Regions from separate parts of the Cupriavidus sp. PET2-C1 genome, predicted to be linked through region 2. Evidence: riboswitches for the same ligand, from Rfam matches in the RefSeq annotation. Region 2 holds a riboswitch; the other holds the start of a gene.
What was found. A riboswitch is a leader RNA that binds a small molecule or an ion and turns the genes downstream of it on or off. The one in region 2 is predicted to bind ZMP and ZTP.

Region 1: another riboswitch for ZMP and ZTP. It lies ahead of ACX12D_RS08435 (LysE family translocator); the one in region 2 lies ahead of glyA (serine hydroxymethyltransferase).

What each region holds. Positions count from the first base shown of each region.
Region 1 is NZ_CM137259.1:1,835,976-1,846,302, reverse strand. It holds gene ACX12D_RS08455 (aldo/keto reductase) at 111-956, shown strand; gene ACX12D_RS08450 (VOC family protein) at 1,097-1,594, shown strand; gene ACX12D_RS08445 (nuclear transport factor 2 family protein) at 1,626-1,991, opposite strand; gene ACX12D_RS08440 (LysR family transcriptional regulator) at 2,153-3,106, shown strand; ZMP/ZTP riboswitch at 3,236-3,319, shown strand; gene ACX12D_RS08435 (LysE family translocator) at 3,340-3,972, shown strand; gene ACX12D_RS08430 (DNA polymerase II) at 4,122-6,515, opposite strand; gene ACX12D_RS08425 (methyl-accepting chemotaxis protein) at 6,591-8,165, opposite strand; gene ACX12D_RS08420 (SDR family NAD(P)-dependent oxidoreductase) at 8,536-9,408, opposite strand; gene ACX12D_RS08415 (citryl-CoA lyase) at 9,410-10,207, opposite strand; gene ACX12D_RS08410 (class I adenylate-forming enzyme family protein) at 10,204-10,327, opposite strand, start outside.
Region 2 is NZ_CM137259.1:3,182,548-3,192,874, forward strand. It holds gene pal (peptidoglycan-associated lipoprotein Pal) at 1-145, opposite strand, end outside; gene tolB (Tol-Pal system beta propeller repeat protein TolB) at 163-1,491, opposite strand; gene tolA (cell envelope integrity protein TolA) at 1,721-2,872, opposite strand; gene tolR (protein TolR) at 2,888-3,325, opposite strand; gene tolQ (protein TolQ) at 3,368-4,051, opposite strand; gene ybgC (tol-pal system-associated acyl-CoA thioesterase) at 4,048-4,452, opposite strand; ZMP/ZTP riboswitch at 4,614-4,716, shown strand; gene glyA (serine hydroxymethyltransferase) at 4,839-6,086, shown strand; gene nrdR (transcriptional regulator NrdR) at 6,245-6,712, shown strand; gene ACX12D_RS14430 (GspH/FimT family pseudopilin) at 6,842-7,525, shown strand; gene pilV (type IV pilus modification protein PilV) at 7,530-8,066, shown strand; gene ACX12D_RS14440 (PilW family protein) at 8,144-8,884, shown strand; gene ACX12D_RS14445 (pilus assembly PilX family protein) at 8,955-9,461, shown strand; gene ACX12D_RS14450 (pilus assembly protein) at 9,503-10,327, shown strand, end outside.

The DNA.
Region 1 (10,327 bases), 1.3 Mb from region 2:
CGGTGCCTGGCATCCTGTCTCGGGGTGGCTGTCGGCAGCCGATCCGTTCAGCGTTAACCGGCCGGGGACCCATCACTGCGATTGACGACGCCGACCAGATGGAGGTGGCATTGGAACAGAAAGGTGCGGGGCTCGCCGGAACGATTGCCCTCGGCGACTTGACTGTCAATCGATTAGGCTTCGGCGCAATGCGTCTGTGTGGCGATTCGGCTTGGGGAAAACCAAAGGATCGGGATCACGTCAATCGCGTTCTGCATCGGGCAATCGAGCTTGGTGTGAACTTCATTGACACCGCGGACAGTTACGGCCCGGAGGCAAATGAGTCTTTGATCTCGCAGGCGTTGCATCCCTATCCTTCGGACCTGGTCATTGCTACGAAAGGTGGTTTGGTGCGGCCAGATCGGCGATCCTGGGTTCGGGACGGCCGCCCCGACCATTTGCGGGGCGCGGTCGAAGGCAGTTTGCAGCGCTTGCGGCTGGAGCGCATCGATTTATATCAACTCCATGCGCCTGACCCGAACGTGCCATTTGCCGAGTCGGTCGGAGCCCTGGCTGATTTGCAGCGCATAGGAAAGATCCGCCATATCGGCATCTCGAACGTGACGGTCGCGCAGCTTGATCTGGCACGCAGCATCGCACCCATCGTGTCGGTCCAGAATGCCTACAATCTGCGAGATCAAACCAGCGAGGACGTGCTCGCCGCGTGCGAGCGTCTCGGGATTGCCTTTCTGCCCTGGTATCCGCTGGGTGGCAAACGCGGCCTGCGCGCGCGCAAGGTGAAGCAGGCCGCCACGCGTCACGGTCTCACGCATGCAGCCCTGTCGATTGCATGGCTGCTCGCGAAGTCGCCTGTCATGCTGCCCATCCCCGGCACCCGATCCATCGATCACCTCGAGGAAAACGTGCGCGCCGCAGCCCTCACCCTGGCGCCAGGAGACCTCGACGATTTGCGATGACTGGGCGCTGACCGGGCGCTGAAACTTGCGGCAGGCCTGCAGTTGTCACGGCCTATCCAGACGAACACCTCCACCGCGTTCGTAACTGGATTATCTTGGCGGTGGCGGATGCCGGTGGTCAACTCATCAGGAGATACGAAATGACCAGCAAGAACACGATCTGTTTGTGGTACGAAGGTGGCGCCGTTGACGCCGCAAACTTCTATGCGGAAACGTTCCCCGACAGTTCTGTCGGCGCTGTCTACCGCGCACCGGGCGACTATCCTGGCGGCAAGCAGGGCGATGTCCTGACGGTTGAGTTCACCGTCGCCGGCATCCCCTGCCTTGGCCTGAACGGCGGCCCGTATTTCAAGCACAACGAGGCATTCTCTTTTCAGATCGCGACGGATGACCAGGCCGAAACCGACCGCTTATGGAACGCGATCGTCGGCAATGGCGGCCAGGAAAGCGCATGCGGCTGGTGCAAGGACCGGTGGGGCTTGTCATGGCAGATCACCCCGCGCGCCCTCACCGCTGCAATATCCGACCCCGATCGCGCGGCGGCCAGGCGCGCGTTTGACGCGATGATGACCATGAAAAAGATCGACATCGCCGCGATAGAAGCGGCACGGCTGGGCCAAAACCTATCCGCGGGCTGACGGAGCAAAGCCCGCGAGGGCCAGCGCATGGTTATGCGGGATTGGAATCGAGGAAGACATAAAGCGCTGCGATTTTTTCATCACGAACGATGATCACATCCCAGCCCGTATAGTCGGGGGCTTCGCCGTGCGGGCCAGAACCCCAAGCCAGACGACCGGCGTTGTGGAGAGCCTGAGCCTCGCCGTGCGGTGTGTAAGCGAAGTGCGGGTGCGTCGCGCGAAGATCCCCTGCGAATTTGTCGAGAGCGCCGTGCCCAACGAATACACCCGTAGGCACGTAGAGCACGCAGTCCTCGGTATAGAGCGCCTCGATTGCCGCGCGACGACGCGTTGCGTCGCCTTCACCGAAGACCTCCTGGAGGTTGCGATAAAGCAGTTCATGGGTACGGTCATTCATAACACACTCCTTGATCGATAACTTTGGACGTTTGCGGTCGCGTGGTGTGGAGATCTCTTGATGTCTATCTCCTGGCTGGTGTGGTGCGACAAGACAAATCTACGACGTCATGCTAATTTTCGAAATAGAAATGAATGAAAGCCATCGTTGCAGGATTGTCGATGTCAAAACTACCGGATTTCGAAGGGCTCGCGATGTTCGCGAAGGTTGCCGAAGAAGGCTCGTTCGCTGCTGCGGCAACAGCCATGGGGGTCTCGGTCGCCACTGTCTCTCGGGCCGTTACCCGTCTTGAAGAGCGGCTGGGAGGCCGACTGTTCAACCGCACCTCCCGACGACTTGCACTCACGGACTATGGCCACACGCTTGCCGAGCGAGCGGCAAGAATCTACGCCGAGGCGGAGGAAGCGGAGGATTTCGCACGTGAGACGTCAAGCCGACCGCGCGGTCTCGTAAAGCTCGCGGCGCCGCTCTCCTTTGGTGCTCGCTGGGTGGCGCCGTTGTTACCTGAATTCTTTCGGACCTATCCAGATATTTCCGTCGAACTTCATCTCACGGATGCACAGACTGACCTGATTGGCGATGGCTTTGACGCCGCCCTGCGCATCGCCATCATGGAGGACTCGTCACTCGTCGCCCGCCTCATTGCACCCGTGCGTCGATTTGTCGTGGCATCTCCAGCCTATCTGTCTTGCCATGGCCGCCCTCAGCACCCGCATGATCTTGGCGCCCACCAGTGTCTTACCTACACCAACAGGAGCAAGCGCGACGTCTGGCGATTTACCCATGAAAGTGGCGAAGAATGCACCGTCACACCGATCGGTGCATTGCGAGGAACGAGCGTGGAGGCATTACTGCCCACGGTCCTCGCTGGACTTGCCATCACCGAGTTTCCTGAGTTTGTCGCGACACAGTATTTCCGGGACAAACAGCTCGAGCCCGTTTTGACCGATTGGCGCTTGCCTGAAGGTGGTTTGTATTTCGTCACACCCACTGCCCGCGCGCGGCCCGCCAAGGTGAGTGCGTTGGCCGATTTCTTCATCTCCAGACTCACTGCCGCGGAGTGGAGCACAGAGACGTCCATGGATTGGAAATCATCCAGCCACAGCAGAAGGTGATTTTCTCTTTCTTCGGTGGCCGATCTCAGTCCGACACACGCCAGCGATCGTCCCGGGTTTACTGGTTGCCTGTCAGCGGGCAACCACGGCTCCGCCGATCCTGGAGCATTCTCTCCTGTGCTATGATTTCTGCACTCATGTGACTGGCGCATACAGATAGAGCACTATCGGGGAGCGTGAGGTTGCTAGCCGCCGCGCGCCTGGGCATTACCTACTATCCTTGGAGATGGGTTATGCCTGATTTCGCAAATCTGTTCATGTTCGCTCTTGTGGCGTTGGGAATGGTTTTAACGCCAGGGCCGAACATGATTTATCTAATTTCCCGCTCAATTTGCCAGGGTAGGCGAGCAGGCCTCATTTCGTTGGGAGGCGTTGCTCTGGGCTTTGTGTTCTACATGCTCTGTGCGGCATTCGGAATTACGGCTTTCGTATTTGCGGTACCTTACGCATACGACACGCTTCGCTTTGGCGGCGCTTTGTACCTTCTCTACCTTGCCTGGCAAGCGGTCAAACCGGGTGGACGGTCCGCGTTTGCAGTGCGCGACCTACCGGTCGATACCCCAAGGAAGCTCTTCAGCATGGGGTTTATCACTAACCTGGCGAATCCCAAGATCGCCGTCATGTATCTGTCTCTGCTTCCCCAATTCATTGTGGAAGGACACGGCAGTGTTCTTACCCAATCGCTGGCGCTCGGCAGCGTTCAGATTTCGATCAGCCTCGCTGTGAATGCACTGATCATCGTGACGGCCGGATCGATATCTACCTTCCTGTTGGGACGCCCGCAGTGGCTATTGGTGCAGCGCTGGCTGATGGGCAGCGTTCTGACAGGTCTGGCGGTGCGCATGGCATACGAATCCAAGAAATAGCGGCGCCTTGCCAATACGCCGGCGCGACAGCCGGCAGCCAACGTCCAACGTCCGTGGCCCACGAGGCGTCGCCGGTCATATCCTCGCGTGTGCTTGACGCTCGAGGACTTTCATTCCGTGCTGGATAAACCCCGACGCCTGAGGCCCCGTCAAAACAACGCCTTTTGCCCCGTCACCAACGCCTCGAACGCATCGTCCAGGAACGGCAGGATGGCGTCGGCCACCGGCTGCAGCTGCCGCGTCAGGTAATGGTCGTAGTCGATGGGCGAGCGCCGGGTTTCCAGCGGCTCCGGGCCGGCTACCGTCATCACGTAGCTGATCCAGCCGCCGTTCTGGTATTGCAGCGGACGGCCCTCCTTGCGGTTGAACTCGTCCGCGATGCGTGCCGCGCGCACATGCGGCGGCACGTTACGCTGATAGTCTTCGAGCGTGCGGCGCAAGCGCTTGCGGTAGACCAGTTGCGCGTCGAACTCGCCGCTCATGGTGCGGCGGACATAGTCCTGCACGTATTCCCGGTACGGCTGCTGCTTGAACACGCGTTGATAAAGCGCTTGCTGGAACTGCTGGGCCAGCGGCGTCCAGTCCGTGCGTACCGTTTCCAGGCCCTTGTAGACCATCTCTTCACTGCCGTCCGCCTTGACGACCAGCCCCGCATAGCGCTTCTTGCTGCCTTGCTCGGCGCCGCGCACGGTGGGCATCAGGAAGCGGCGGTAGTGGGTCTCGTACTGCAGCTCCAGCGCGCTCTCCAGTCCGTACTGTTGTTGCAGATGCTGCCGCCACCACTGGTTCACCTGCTGGACGAGGGCGTGGCCGATCCTGTCGGCGTCCGCTTCCGCGTGCGGCTGCTTCAGCCAGACAAAGGTCGAATCGGTATCGCCATAGATCACCTGGTAGCCCTGCGCCTCGATCAGCTCGCGCGTGCGGTGCATGATCTCGTGGCCGCGCATGGTGATCGACGACGCCAGGCGTGGGTCGAAGAAACGGCAGACGCTGGAGCCTAGCACCCCGTAGAACGCATTCATGATGATCTTCAGGGCCTGCGACAAGGGCTTGTTGCCTTCGCGCTTGGCGGCTTCGCGGCCTTGCCATATCTGCTGGACGATGGCCGGCAGGCAATGCCGGGTACGCGAGAAGCGCGCGCCGCGAAATCCCGGCACCGAGCTTTCGTCGGACGGATCCTGCAGCCCTTCCACCAGCCCGAGCGGATCGATGAGGAAAGTGCGGATGATGGACGGGTACAGGCTTTTGTAGTCCAGCACCAGCACCGAATCGTACAGCCCGGGCTGCGAATCCATGACAAAGCCGCCGGGGCTGGCGCCCTCCGGCACCTCGCCCAGGTTCGGGGCGACATAGCCCTGGCGATGCATCAGCGGCATGTACAGGTGCGTGAAGGCGGCCACGCTGCCGCCGCTGCGGTCCGCCGGCAACCCCGTGACAGCGGCGCGCTCCAGCAGGAAGGTCAGCAACTCGGTCTTGGCAAAGATCCGGGTCACCAGTTCGCAGTCCTTGAGGTTGTAGCGGGCCAGCGCGGGCTTGTCTTCGGCGAAGCGGCGGTCGATCTCCGCCATCCGCTGATACGGGTTGTCGATGGACTTGCCCTCGCCTAGCAGCGTCTGCGCCACGCTCTCCAGGCTGAAGGACGGGAAGTTCCAGGTGGCGGACCGCAGCGCCTCGATGCCATCGATAATCAGGCGGCCAGCGGCGGAGGCAAAGAAATGGTTCTCCTTGAAGCCATGCTCGCGCCACTCCAGCACATTGCCGCCCCGGCCAAACAGCAGCGGGACCTGATAGCGATCCGCGTGCTTCTGCAGCACGCGCAGGTCGAACTGCACCACGTTCCAGCCGATGATGGCATCGGGATCGTGCCGGGCTAGCCATTGGTTCAGCTTTTGCAGCATCAGCGGGTGGCTGGCGCAATACTCCAGGTCAAAGTCGACCGCGCTGTCGTCGCCGTTGGGTGGGCCGAGCATATACACCTGGCGCTGGCCGCAGCCTTCCAGCGCGATCGAGTACAGATCGCCGTGGGCGGTGGTCTCGATGTCCAGCGAGACCAGCTTCAGCCGGGGCCGATAGGCCGGCCCGGGTTTCATCTGGCTGTTGAGCAGGGGCCCCTTGCCGCTAGCGTCGTTAGCCTCGTTAGCTTCGTTGGCCTCGCCGGCAAACCAGACGGGCGCGGTGATGAAGCGCTCCATCAGGTAGCGCTCCGGGGGGCGGATGTCGGCCTCGTAGACGCTGACGCCGGCTTCCTTCAGCAGTTTTTCCAGCTTGGTGAGCTGGCGGTAGTGCTGGCAGTACAGGCCCAGCACCGGGCGGCGATGGAAATCCGCGAGCGGGAGTTTGCGCAACACCACGTTGCGCTCGCCGCGCAAGACCGCCTCGGCGGTCTCGCGCTGCTCGGCCGGGACGAACGCCACCGAGGGCTGATGCGCCAGGCGGATATGCCGAGGGCCGCTGTCGGTTGCCAGCCAGAACTCGACTTCCGTCCCGGCGGCCGTATCCCGCCAGTGCCGAGTCAGAAGAAAACCCTGTTGTCGTTGAGCCACCTGCCGCCTTTGAAAACCCACCCTGGCCGGCTATTTTACTGGTCCTTGGCCAGTCAAGCCCCGCTCAAGCCCCGTTCAGGCCCCGGTGAGGCCGGATGGCGCGCCCCGCCCTCCACGCTCCTGATGCAGCTTGAACACGGCCACCGCCTGCACCAGCTGCCGTGCCCGCGCATGCAGGCTTTCCGCCGCCGCCGAGCTTTCCTCCACCAGCGCGGCGTTCTGCTGGGTGGCCTGATCCATCTGGCTCATGGCGGTTTCGATCTGCGCCACGCCCGCGCTCTGCTCCGTGCTGGCTGCGCTGATCTCGCCCATGATGTCGGTCACGCGCTTGATCGCCGCGACGATCTCCGTCATGGTGGCGCCGGCATGGTCCACCATGGCCGTGCCCTGCTCCACGCGCTCCACGCTGGCGTTGATCAGCGTCTTGATCTCCTTGGCCGCCTCGGCGCTGCGCTGCGCAAGGTTGCGCACCTCACCCGCCACCACGGCAAAGCCACGCCCCTGTTCGCCGGCGCGCGCGGCCTCCACGGCGGCGTTCAGCGCCAGGATGTTGGTCTGGAACGCGATGCTGTCGATCACGCCGATGATGTCGGCGATCCTGCGCGAGCTGTCGTTGATGTCCTTCATGGTGCCCACCACCTGCCCGACCACGTCGCCGCCCCTGCGCGCCACCGTGGTGGCGCCGATGGCGAACTGATTGGCCTGCAGCGCGTTGTCGGCGTTCTGCCTGACCGTGGAGCTGAGCTCCTCCATCGAGGCCGCGGTCTGCTCGAGCGCGCTGGCCTGCTCCTCGGTACGGCCGGACAGGTCGCGGTTGCCATCGGCGATCTGCTGGCTCGCGCTGGCGACACCCTCGGCGTTCTCGCGCACGTTGGCGATCACGCGCACCAGGCTAGCCTGCATATCCTTCAGCGCGCGCATCAGCTTGGCGGTTTCATTGTTGCCGCTGGCATCGAACTGCAGGCTCAGGTCACCCGCGGCCACGGCCGCCGACACCCGCACAGCCTGATTGATTGGCCGGGTGATGGCGCGGATGATCCATGTGGCCATGCAAACGGCGACCAGCAGCGCAATGGCACCCGAAGCCCAGATGGTGGCCTTCATGCGCTCAACAGCGTCGATGGCCTCGCTGGTGGACGCTTCCATGCGCTTGTCCTGATGCTGGATCAGGCCTTCCACGGCGGCGAAGTAGGCCAGCTGGGCCGGGCGCAACTCGCCCAGCAGCATGTTCCTGGCCTCGTCGGCATTGCCTGCCGCCACCAGCCCGAGGAACTTGTCCTGCAGGGCACCGTACACACCGCGCGCCTCTTTCACCTTGGCCAGCTCGGCCCGACCCTTGTCGGATATGACCTTGGTCTCTAGCCGGGCCCATTGGGCGGCAATGGTCTTTTGCGTGGCAGCTGTCAGTTCACGTTCCTTCTCGATATCCATCGCCGCCGTCATGATCACCATATTGCGCAGCGAGCGCGCGACCTGGTTCAGGTTTCCCTCAATGGCATTGAGATCCGCTATTTTTCTGTAGTGATCACTGAGTACCGTGTGCAATGCATCTTCCACGGTATGAATCTTGATGATCGATGTGCCGCCCATGAAGGCGATCAACAAAACCAGAATGCCGAATCCGGCAGTTAGGCGGGTCGATATTTTCATGTCACTGAAACGCATGGTTGTCCGTCGTCCTGGAAAAAGAAAGGAGGAATGCAAGAGGTGATCGGCCAGAGCCATCCCGGAAGGGCAAGCGAGAGACCGGCAGGCGGCTGCGTGGCAATGCCGCCTGCACGGATGCCTGATCTTCGCTTGTCGTGGCAACCGATCGAGCGTCGGCTTCGGGAGAAAGACATCGGCTCGTGCCGGCAAGGGATGCCGGCATTCTTTATGCCGACGACTACATATCGGCAGGGCTAAGTGGCCCTTTAGCCCCTCGGGCAATGGCGTTGCGCGAATATCCGCGCTGCGGATATGCCTAGCCAGCCATCCTTTCTTTTAAGCGACTACTGCACATGGGGCGACGGATTGCGTGTCACACGAATTTCCCGGTGAGGCCGCCATCCACCACCAGCTCCGTGCCGGTGACATAGGCCGCCGCATCCGAGGCGAGGAAGGCGCAGGCGTGGGCCACGTCCCATGCGCTGCCCATGCGGCCCATCGGCACCTGCGCGGCGCGCGCACGGCGCGCCTCGTCCAAGCTGGTGCCGGAGAACATCTTCGCCACCGTGGTGGCGATGCGCGGCGTGTCGATCAGCCCCGGCACCACGATGTTGGCGCGCACGCCATGCGGCGCATATTGTTGCGCCAGCATGCGCGTGAACTGCGTCACGGCTGCCTTGGTCACGCTGTAGGCCAGGTGCGGATAGCCCACGTAGCGCATGCCGGCGACCGACGAGATGGCGATGATGGCGCCGCGCCCGCGCGCCACCATGTCGGGCAGCACCTGCTGGCTGGCCAGCAGCAGGCTGCGCACGTTGACGGCGTGGATGCGGTCCAGGTCGTCCGCGGTGGTCTCCATCGGGCCACCAGTCTTGCCAATGCCCACGTTGTGATGCAGCACGTCCACCATGCCGAAGCGCTCGCGCGCCGCGGCGAAGAGCCGCGCCACTTCAGCCTCCACGGACACATCGCCCGTGAAGGTCTCGGCGATGCCGCCCTCGGCCCGGATCAGCGCCGTGGTTTCTTCGGCCGAGGCCGCGTCGCGGTCCACCACGCAGACCTGCGCGCCCAGGCGCGCGTAGGTCACGCTGGCCGCGCGGCCGATGCTCCAGCCCGGCCCCGCGGAGCCCGCGCCGGCGACAAAGACCGTGCGGCCCGTGAGATCGAGCGGCAACGCTGGCGGGCGCGCCGCCGCCGCGCCGTCGCCTGGGTTCGATAGGTTCGATACGGTCGATACGTTCGTCATTTCACGCGCCCTCCCCTGGCCGGTGCCCGCCTTCGCCCACGTAAGGAATCGCGTGCTCGACGGTGTCCCAGATAAAACGGCCCGAGGGGCTTTGCTGCTCCTCCACGATATGCGCCACCAGCCCGGCCGCGCGCGAGATCACGGCAAAGCCGCGCATCACGGCCGTGGGCACGCCCAGCTCACCCAGCAAGGCGGCCACGGCGCCGGTGGCGTTGATGGTGATGGGCCGCCCGGCCACGGCATCCACCGCGCTGGACAGGCGCTCCAGCGCGCGGATCTTGTCGCCGGCCAGGTCGGGCTCGGCGCGGCCCATTTCCAGCAGCTTGTAGGCGCGCGGGTCCACCGGCTTGTGCAGGTGGTGGCCAAAGCCGGGTACATGGCTCTTGATGGACTTGTAGTGGCGCGCGATCTCCATGGCCTCGGCATCGGGATCGGCGGCCGCGCCGATGCGGTCGAGCAGTTGCGCGCAGTTCTCCATGGTGCCCACGAAGGAGCTGCCTACGGCCAACAGGCCGGCGGATACGGCGCCCTGCAGGTTCTCGGGCGCGCTCATGTAGATCAGCCGCGTGGCGATGGCGCTGGGCGTGAGGCCGTGCTCCATCAGCACGATCAGCACCACGTCGGTGATGCGCAGGTCCACCGGGCGCGGCTCGCGGCCCAGGATCTGCATGAGCATGACCTCGGTAAAGGTCTTCTTGCCCATCAGGTCCTCGACCAGGTCCGCGTCGCGGTAATGCAGGCTGGTGAGGGTGTGGGTGCAAAGGCGGGTGACGGGCTTGGAAGAAGCAGAGGAAGTCATGATCGGTTCTCAGTGGATGCGTTGGCAGGGGTCGGGGCCAGCAGGGGCGACTGGGCTTCAGGAGCTTCAGGGCCGATGGCGCGTTCGCGCACGGCGGTCTTGAGCACCTTGCCCACGGCG
Region 2 (10,327 bases):
GCGCCACGGCGCGGGCGTCGGTCGAAGGCGTGCCCTTGTTGCCGGCACCGGCGTTAGCGGTGTCGTCCAGCTTGACGCCGGAGCTGCAAGCGCCGAGGGCCAGCAGAGCGGCGACGGCAAGCGTTTTGGTCATCATATTGGTCATGGCTAGGAACTCCTCGTTTATTGCATGAATGGTCCCCAGGACGGCTCGCGAACCTCGCCGGACTGGAGCGACAAAACCTGCCGGGTACGCCCGTCAGTGGACACTGCCGCCAGCACCGAGCGACCTCCCACCCGGGTGGCATAAAGAATGTACTTGCCGTTGGCGGCGAAGCTCGGGGCCTCGTCGTTGGCGGTGTCGGTCAGCGAGGTCACATCGCCGTTGCCGATATCCATCAGCTGCAGCTTGAAGCCGCCGCTGCGGGTGATGTAGGCCAGCTGCTTGCCATCCGGGGAAATGCGCGGGCTCACGTTGTAGCTGCCCTTGAAGGTCACGCGCTGGGCTGCGCCGCCTTCTTCGCCGCCGGCCGGCATGCGGTAGATCTGCGGCGCACCGCCGCGATCGCTGGTGAAGTAGATGCTGCGGCCGTCGGGCGCATATTGCGGCTCGGTATCGATGGCGCTGCTGCGGGTGAGGCGCTTGAGCCCGGAGCCATCGGCGCCAACCTGGTAGATCTGGGTATTGCCGTCGCGCGACAGCGCCACCGCCAGGCGTTGGCCGTCAGGCGACCACGAAGGCGCGCTGTTGTTGCCCTTTTGGTTCGACACCAGCGTGCGCTTGCCGGTCGCCAGGTCGTGCACGTAGACCACGGGCTTCTTGGCTTCAAAGGACACGTAAGCGACCTTGCTGCCATCCGGCGACCACGAAGGCGAGATGATCGGCTCGTTGCTGGTCAGCGCCACCTGAGAGTTCTGGCCGTCGGAGTCCGAGATCAGCAGCTGGAAACGCCCGCCGACCCGCGAGACATAGGACAGCCGCGTGGCAAACACGCCGCGCTCGCCCAGCAGCTTCTCGTAGATGTAGTCGGCGATCTTGTGGCCGGTCACGCGCAGCTGGTTGCCGCTGACAGTGAAGGCCAGGCCACCCAGGCTGGTGCCCTTGACGGTGTCGTAGAGGCGAAAGCGCACGTCGTACTGGCCGTTGCCGGTGGGTGTGACGCTGCCGGCCACGAAGGCATCGGCGCCGCGCGCCTTCCAGCTGCCAAGGTCGGCATTGGCGGACTCCGCCACCGTGGCGCCGCCCGGGTCGACATTGCGGAAGCGGCCGCTGCGCTGCAGGTCGCTGCGGATGATGGCGGTGAGATTTTGCGGGGCCTGAGCTTCGCCCTGGAAATTTGCCGTGGCGATGGGGAGCTGGCTGGCGCCAACACCGGTGATTTCAACGTTCAATTGCGCCTGTGCGCTGCCGGCCGAACAAGCCAGCACCACGGCCAGCCCGGCAAACAGGGCGTGCGCGCGGGTGCCGTGCCGCTGCGCGGCCAGCCAAAGGGGGGCCCAAAGCTTTCGCATGCTGCTCCTCAATCGAGATCAATATTCATCGAGCGCGGCCGGCAAACGGGAGCCGTGGAACGGGCAAGCATGCTGAAGGCTTGTCGCATGCCCGTATCGCGTGCCCTGGGCACATTTGCCGGCTGCGTCAGGCAACCTGTCATCGTAGCGTTGGGACTGCAGTGCATCGACGTAGGTTGCAATATGTTGCAATTCGAGTGTTCCCGTGCCGTCGACATCGCCGTCCCTCTTAATCCTTAGGCTTGAAGGTGATCGTGAAGCTGGCTGGCGCCTTGCCGTTTTCGTCGCGGGGGAGCGGATCCGAGCGCTCCACGGCGCGCAGCACGGCGTTGTCCCAGCCCGAATTGCCGCTGGACTTGGACAGCCGCGCGGACATCAAGGAGCCGTCCGGCGCCAGTTGAACCGACACCACCGCGGCCGGATTGCCAGGCACGTCTTCAGTAAATACGATATTCGGCTTGACGCGGCGACGCACGCGATCCGGGTAGCCAGGCGAGGCCTTGCCGCCCGACCCCGCACCGCTGCCAGCGCTGCTGCCGACACCGCCGGCGCCGCCAACTGCCGCCCCGCCGCCGGCCATGGCCTGCAGCCGCGCCAGTTCACTGTGGCGCTGGGCATTGGCGGCGGCGTCGCGCTTGGCCTTGGCATCCGCATCAGCCTTGGCTTTCGCGTTGGCGGCGGCCTTGGCTTCGGCGTTAGCCTTGGCCTTGGCGTCAGCGGCTGCCTTTGCCTTGGCGTCAGCCTCGGCGCGCGCCTTGGCATCGGCCTCGGCACGGCTCTTGGCCTCGGCGCGGGCCTTGGCGTCGGCTTCCTTGCGCTCGCGCTCAGCCTGCTCCTTGCGCTGCTCCTGCAGCACGGCCTGCCTGCGCGCGTCTTCCTTGCGCTGGGCTTCCTTCTTCAGCTCGTCCTTCTTCTGTTCTTCGCGGCGCTGCTCTTCGCGGCGCAGGTCGTCCTTGTGCTGGGCATCCTTGCGGGCCGCCTCCTTGCGGGCCGCTTCCTGCCGCTCGGCTTCCTGGCGCGCGCGCAGGTCGGCCTGCTGGCGCGCCTCTTCGCGGGCGGCGGCCTCGGCCTGGCGGCGCTTTTGCTGCTGGAGGGCGATCTCGGCGTCTTCTTCGGCACGAGACCTCACCGCTGGCGCAGGCGGCGCCGGACGGGCTTGTACGATGGGCAGGGGTGCGGGAGGCGGCGGTGGCGGCGGTGCGGTAGTGGCCGGGATCTCATCCCAGAGCTCGGCTTCGGCACCGACCGGGGTGCTGCTCTGCCAGTGCACACCGAAATACAGCACGATGCCCAGCAGCAGGTGCATGAAAACCGCGAGCAGGAAGGAACGCAGGGTTCCCCGCTCCGGGGCCGGCTGATAAGGATAGGCGGCGGTTTTCATCGCGTGGGGCGGTGCTTACTTGGGCTTGACCATCAGGCCGACGCGCTTCACGCCGTCGGCCTTGAGCACTGACATGACGTCCAGCACGGCTTCGTACTTGACCGAGCGGTCGGCGGCGATCACCACCGGCTGATCGGGATTCTCGTTCTGGCGCTGATGCACGAAGTCGATCAGGCCCTGCTTGTCGAGCTTGCGCTCGAAGCTGTTGCCGGCGTTATCCTTGCCGCGCGCGGTCAGTGTGCCGTCCTCATGCACGGTCACGACGATGGGGGGCGCCTTTTGCTGCTGAGTGGCGTTGGCCACACTGGGCAGGTCAACCACGGCGGGATTCACGATCGGTGCCGCCACCATGAAAATGACGAGCAGCACCAGCATCACGTCAATGTAAGGCACGACGTTGATGTCGGCACTGGCCCGGCGGCGCGAGCCGCCACGGCGCTGTATCGCTGCCATTGCTGGTTCTCCTTGACCGAAGACGTTGGTGGTTTCGGCGCTTTAGCGGGTCTGCCGTTGCAGGATGTTCAGGAACTCTTCCATGAAGCTCTCGAAGCGGATGGCCAGGCGATCTACTTCGGTGGCGTAGCGGTTGTAGGCAATGACCGCCGGAATCGCCGCGAACAGGCCGATGGCGGTGGCGACCAGCGCCTCCGCAATGCCGGGCGCCACGGCTGCAAGCGTTGCCTGTTGCACATTGGACAAGCCGCGGAAGGCGTTCATGATCCCCCATACGGTGCCGAACAAGCCGATGTACGGACTGACCGAACCGACCGACGCCAGGAATGGAAGATGCGATTCCATCACATCCATCTCGCGCTGGTAGGCCGCGCGCATCGCACGCCGCGCGGCATCGAGCAGCGCGCCGGCGTCATTGTTGCGCTCGCGCGCCTTCAGGTACTCGCCCATGCCGGATTCAAAGATCCGTTCCAGCGCGCCGGTGTTGTGACGATTGTTGGCTGCGCTCTGATACAGGGCCTGCAGGTCGCCGCCGGCCCAGAAGTCGCGCTCGAACCCCTCGGTCTGGGTCCGCGCGGCGCGCAGGGAGAAATGCTTGCGGAAGATATATGTCCACGAGAACAGGGACATCACCAGCAGCAGGGCCATGACGGCCTGTGCCAGCACACTGGCGTGCAGCACCAGCGAAATGATCGACAGGTCTTGCGTGACGGTCACGGGATTCATCGAGCGGTCTTGATGGTTGCAAGGACAGGAGCGGGAATGGGAGTCGGGCGAAATGTGCTACGATCAACACACCCAACCCGGATGGCGCCAGTAGCCAGCAATTGCTCACCACGCCAGGCTTCCTGGGCGAATTGGACCGACGCCGGGCCAACCCGTTCAATCTGTGTCCGGATCTCAAGCAAGTCGTCCAGACGGGCGGGGGCATTGTAGTCCACCGCCGTGCTTCTGACGATGAAGACGACGCCGGTCTCATCGGCCAGCGCTTGCTGTTCGATGCCAAGCGAGCGCAGCCACTCGGTACGGGCGCGCTCGAAAAACTTGAGGTAATTGGCGTAGAACACTACGCCGCCCGCGTCGGTGTCTTCCCAGTACACCCGCAAGGCCCACACATTGTTGCTCATGGCCGCGATTGTAACGGGAGCCGGCCCGACCCGGTGTAAACCCTTGTCTGACATTACAACAATTACATAGCTTGACAGACAAGGCATTGACTTTCGGTCTCAGGCCCCGCAGCACCGTCTTGCAGCGAGCCAGCGCCTCGCGTTAAACTGCCGCCAACCATTCCATCTTGCGCGACTGGCGAAGTCAGTGGGTACTACCACGAGGAAGCGCAAAGTTCTCTGGCGCGATGTTTCAAGCGCCTGCCGCTCGCCTGGGCAGCGAATGGGAAGCAGGGTGCGCCCTGCGCCGGATAGCTAACGCGACCGGCGCCGGTCGCCTGTGCCTTCCCCGCGCGCCCTACCCCGAAGCCATTCGGAATTCCCCTTTTTTCAGACGAGTTTTCGCCATGTTCGAACGCAGCCGCTATACGATCGACCAGATCGACCCCGAGCTTTTTGCCGCCATCCAGAAGGAAGACCAGCGCCAGGAAGAGCACATCGAGCTGATCGCCTCGGAAAACTACACCTCGCCGGCCGTGATGGCCGCGCAAGGCTCGCAACTGACCAACAAGTACGCCGAAGGCTATCCCGGCAAGCGCTACTACGGTGGCTGCGAGTACGTCGACGTCGTGGAGCAACTGGCCATCGACCGCGTCAAGCAACTGTTCGGCGCCGAAGCCGCCAACGTGCAGCCCAATTCCGGCTCGCAGGCCAACCAGGGCGTGTTCTTCGCCGCCCTGAAGCCGGGTGACACCATCATGGGCATGAGCTTGGCCGAAGGTGGCCACCTGACCCACGGCATGGCGCTCAACATGAGCGGCAAATGGTTCAACGTGGTCAGCTACGGCCTGGACGCCAACGAAGACATCGACTACGACGCGCTGGAAAAGCTGGCGCAGGAAAAGAAGCCCAAGCTGATCATCGCCGGCGCCTCGGCCTTCGCCCTGCGCATCGACTTCGAACGCATCTCCAAGGTAGCCAAGTCCATCGGCGCCCTGTTCATGGTCGACATGGCCCACTACGCCGGCCTGATCGCCGCCGGCGTGTACCCCAACCCGGTGCCGCACGCCGACTTTGTCACCACCACCACCCACAAGAGCCTGCGCGGCCCGCGCGGTGGCGTGATCCTGATGAAGGCCGAGCATGAGAAGGCCATCAACTCGGCCATCTTCCCCGGCATCCAGGGCGGCCCCCTGATGCACGTGATCGCCGGCAAGGCAGTGGCGTTCAAGGAAGCCCTGTCGCCCGAGTTCAAGACCTACCAGCAGCAAGTGGTCAAGAACGCCCGTGTGCTGGCCGAAACGCTGATCGAGCGCGGCCTGCGCATCGTCTCCGGCCGCACCGAAAGCCACGTCATGCTGGTCGACCTGCGCGCCATGCAGATCACCGGCAAGGAAGCCGAAAAGGTCCTGGGCGAGGCACACATCACCGTCAACAAGAACGCCATCCCCAACGACCCGGAAAAGCCGTTCGTCACCTCGGGCATCCGCCTGGGCTCGCCGGCCATGACCACCCGCGGCTTCAAGGAAGAAGAAGCCCGCCTGGTGGCCAACCTCGTCGCCGACGTGCTGGAAAACCCGCACGACCTGGCCAACATCGCGCGCGTGCGCGAGCAAGTGGCAGCCCTGACCAAGCGTTTCCCGGTCTACGGCTAAAGCCCGGCGCCACCCGCCACGCGCGGGTGGCCGGCAGCCCCGCCGCGGCGCGCGCCGCGCCTGCGGCGGGCCTTGCCAACCCAGCCCGGCGCGACACAGAATGACAAAACGCTGCCTGCGCGGCACGCGCCCCGGCTCAAACTTCGAGGTGGTCAGGCATGAAATGCCCTTTTTGCGCCCATTCCAACACCCAGGTCCTGGACACGCGCATGTCGGAAGAAGGCGATACGGTGCGCCGCCGCCGCCGCTGTGAATCCTGCGACCGCCGCTTCACCACCTATGAGCGGATCGAGCTGTTCTTCCCCGCCATCGTCAAGAAAAACGGCTCCCGCGCGGACTATACCCGCGACAAGCTGAAAGACTCGATGCGCCTCGCCCTGCGCAAGCGCCCGGTCTCGGCTGAAGCCATCGACGCCTCCATCACCCGCATCGAAGAGAAACTGCTCGCCCTCGGCGAGAAGGAAATCCCCAGCAGCCAGGTCGGGGAACTGGTCATGCGCGAGCTGCGCCGGTTGGACAAGATTGCTTATATCCGGTTTGCTTCGGTGTATCGGAGCTTTGAGGACGTGTCGGAATTCCGCGACATGCTGGACGAGTTTTCGGCGTCTACCCCACGGAAGGGGTAGCAGACTTCCAAGGAAAGCGGTTTAATCTGCACTGCCTTCTTATATAAGAACAGAAGGTACGGTGGACTCGCCCGGAGAGGCGAAACACACCAACAAGAAAAAAAAACAGTTTTCGGACGGGAGTCGAACATGGGTCAGCCTTCCTGCCTTGCGGCAGCGGGCTTGGTTGCGCTTGTGCGCACCAGGCTATCGTGGGCACCGGGGAAAGCGCTGCGCAGTGCATGGGCAGCGCTGGCCGATTCACGCCCCTACGCCCTCTGGCACGCTGCCAACCGCTCCTCCCTCCCCTCTGCGCTACGCGCCACTCGGCAAGCCGGCTTCACTCTCATCGAACTGATGGTGGCGCTTTCGGTTCTCGCCATCCTGGCGGCAGCAGCAGTCCCGAACTTCAGCTCCTTCATCCATCGCAGCAGGATGACGACGGAATCATCCAATCTGGTCAGCGACGTGGAGATCGCCCGTAGCGAAGCAGCACGTCGCAATACAACAATCACCGTCTGCCCCACCGCCGACGGCACCAACTGCACCAGTGACTGGGCCCAGCGTCGCGTGGTCTTTGTCGACAGCAATGGCGACAACATCATCAGCAAAGGTGAAGAGGTGATCCGCAAAAGCGATCCGCCTGCCAGTTCCATGGCCATCGTGGCCAGCAGCTTGAGCACCGGCGCCACCAGCATCCGTTTGCGCTCCTGGGGCGCGCCAGATTCGCTTGGCTCCTGGCAGTTCTGCGCGAAGTCATCGACCAGCGCCGGCCAACGCGTCTCACTCACGGGCAGCGGCAAGCCCACCTCGCAGCAAGTCGCTTGCCCTTGATGCCATGAAGATAGCGCATCCCGAACGCACGCACAGCCGGCGTCGCCCCGCTTCCGGATTCACCCTCATCGAGGCCCTGGTGACGATCGTGGTGCTGTCATTCGGCGTGCTAGCGCTGGCTGCCCTGCAGTTGCGCACACTGGTCGATGGCCGTACGGCTTCCATGCGCAACGTCGCGACCGTGCTGGCCTACAACCTTGCTGACCAGTTACGAAGCAACGAAGCCGCGATGACCGCGGGTGCCTACAACCAGCCCGTCGGCCTGACCACGGTCGCCTGCTTCACTACCGCAGGGTGCACGCCAGCGCAGATGGCCGCAAGCAGCTACAAGGCCTGGCTCGACGACACGGCGGCCGCGTTGCCCAGCGGGCTCGGCACCGTCTGCATCGACAGCACGCCGGACGATGGCACGCCGGCCAATCCGCAGTGCGACAACGCAAGCGGTGCCCCCTACGCGATCAAGATCTGGTGGCAGGAAGATAAGGTGCCGACTAACCAGGACCCGGTCTATCAACGTTTTGTCACGGCGTTCGTACCATGAGAAAGGCAGGCCGCAAACTGACGCGCCGCGCGCGCGGCTTTACGCTTGTCGAGCTGATGGTCGGCTTGGTCATCAGCATGCTGCTGCTGATCGTGATCTCGTCCTTCTACCTGTCACAGCGGGCGTCCTACGGCACGCAGACGGACCTGGCCGGCATCCAGGAGAACGCGCGCGCGATTGCTCAATTGCTCCAGCGCGACGTGCGCCAGGCCGGCTACAGCGACTTCCCGGCAGGCACCACCTTTGCCAACGCCAACACCATCGACGCGACCAACGACACCGGCACTAACACAAGCGACACGTTGACGTTCCGTTATTTCGGTTCGGACGCGCTGGCCGCCGCCGCGTCCGTGCCGACGCCAAACCCTGACGGCACCATCGTCGACTGCACCGGCAAAGGTGTCAGCAATATCGTGCTGCAGGCGGAAACCTTCTCGATCGCCAACGATGCATCCGGCATGCCGTGGCTACAGTGCACCGCGAATGGCACCACCACGCCCCTATTCCCCGGCGTGGAGCGCTTCCAGGTACTGCTGGGCGAGGACACCGATGGCGACCAGGCGATCAATCGTTATGTGCCGCCGGGTGTCGCGGTCATGGCCAATGTCCGGGCGATGATGGTTTCTGTGGTGCTGGTCGGTGACAGCCGGACCAACCCCGCGCCGCTCTCAACCACATTGAGCCACTTCGGCACAGCCTATGCGCCCGCCAACGTGGCACCCGCCAGCGATGCAGGCAGCGTCGTGCATCTGCCTGTGGACGGGCGCCTGCGCAAGCATTTCACGTTCTATATCGCAGTCCGCAACCGCTTGAACTAGGCCAGAGATGAACAACCGACCCGACCGTCCCATGACCTGCCGCGGCGCCCCAGTGCGCACGCAACGCGGCATGTCACTGATCGTGGTGCTCCTGTTTCTCGTGATCCTGACGATGCTGGGATTGTCTGCCAGCCTGACCAGCCTTTCCGGCGAACGCATGGCGCGAAACTCCCGCGACCAGAACATCGCCCTGCAGGCGGCGGAAGCGGCTTTGCGGGATGCGCGCACCGATATCAGCATGACACGCGCCCTGAGCGGCCGCACCGGCGCGTCGGACACCTGCGATGTCGCCAGCTTCAAGGGCTTCTGCATACCGGCCACCTCGGGACAACCGGTATGGGAACGCTACATCGAAGATGGCGCGCACTCCGTCACGCTCGGCGAAATGACCCAGCAGGCAGCGCTGACCGCCGGGAATGTGTCGAAGCAACCGCGCTACATCATCGAATCCCTTCCGGACATCGCCGACGGCAGCCTGCGCGCCGGCTCCACCCGCTATGTCTTCCGCGTAACCGCCATTGGTTACGGAGCCAATCCGAACACCAAGGTCATGGTGCAGGAAGTCGTCCGGTTCTGAGCCGTTCTGCGCAACCATCCTAAACATCCGTCGAGCGCACCATGACCCAGCAAGCCCGTTTCCGCCCCGTCACCGGCCTCCAGTTGTTGCTGGCCCTCGCGTCCGCCATCCTGGCCGTCGCATCGGCATGCGCCACGCAGCTGAACTTGGCAAAGCGCCCCCTCTATGCGGGCGGCAATGTGCCGCCCATGGTGATGATCGACCTGTCCAAGGACCATACACTGCACCAGAGGGCCTACAACGACTACACCGACCTGAATGGTGACGGCGTGCTCGACACGACCTATACCAACAGCATCGACTACGCCGGCTACTTCGATTCGTACAAGTGCTACACCTACGATGGCAGCACCCAGCATGCCTTCGTGCCGTCAGCCGTCACTACCGACAAGTACTGCAACGGCTCCGCCTGGAGCGGCAACTTCCTGAACTGGGCGAGCATGAGCCGCATCGACGAAGTGCGCAAGATCTTGTACGGCGGCTTCCGCTCCACAGATACCGCGACCACCACTGTGCTGGAACGTGCCTTCCTGCCGATGGACGCGCACGCATGGGCCAAGTTCTACAACGGATCCGATGTCAGCAAACTGGTTCCGCTGACGGTGGAAGCGGCCGGGCCCACATTGACGTCGAGCACCACGGTCACCGTCGCGGCCAATGTCATCACCGGGATCAAACTCAGCTCGGTCGCGAACATCAGCATCGGCGACCAGATTGTCATGACCGCCAACTCACCCGCACCGGCCAACACGACCCTGACGGGCTGGGTCATGAGCGTGGATACCAGCAGCAACAAGACCATCAGCCTTGCGGTCTATCCAGACGGGGTTTCCAAGCCTAGCGGCGCCGCAAACAGCTACAACAGT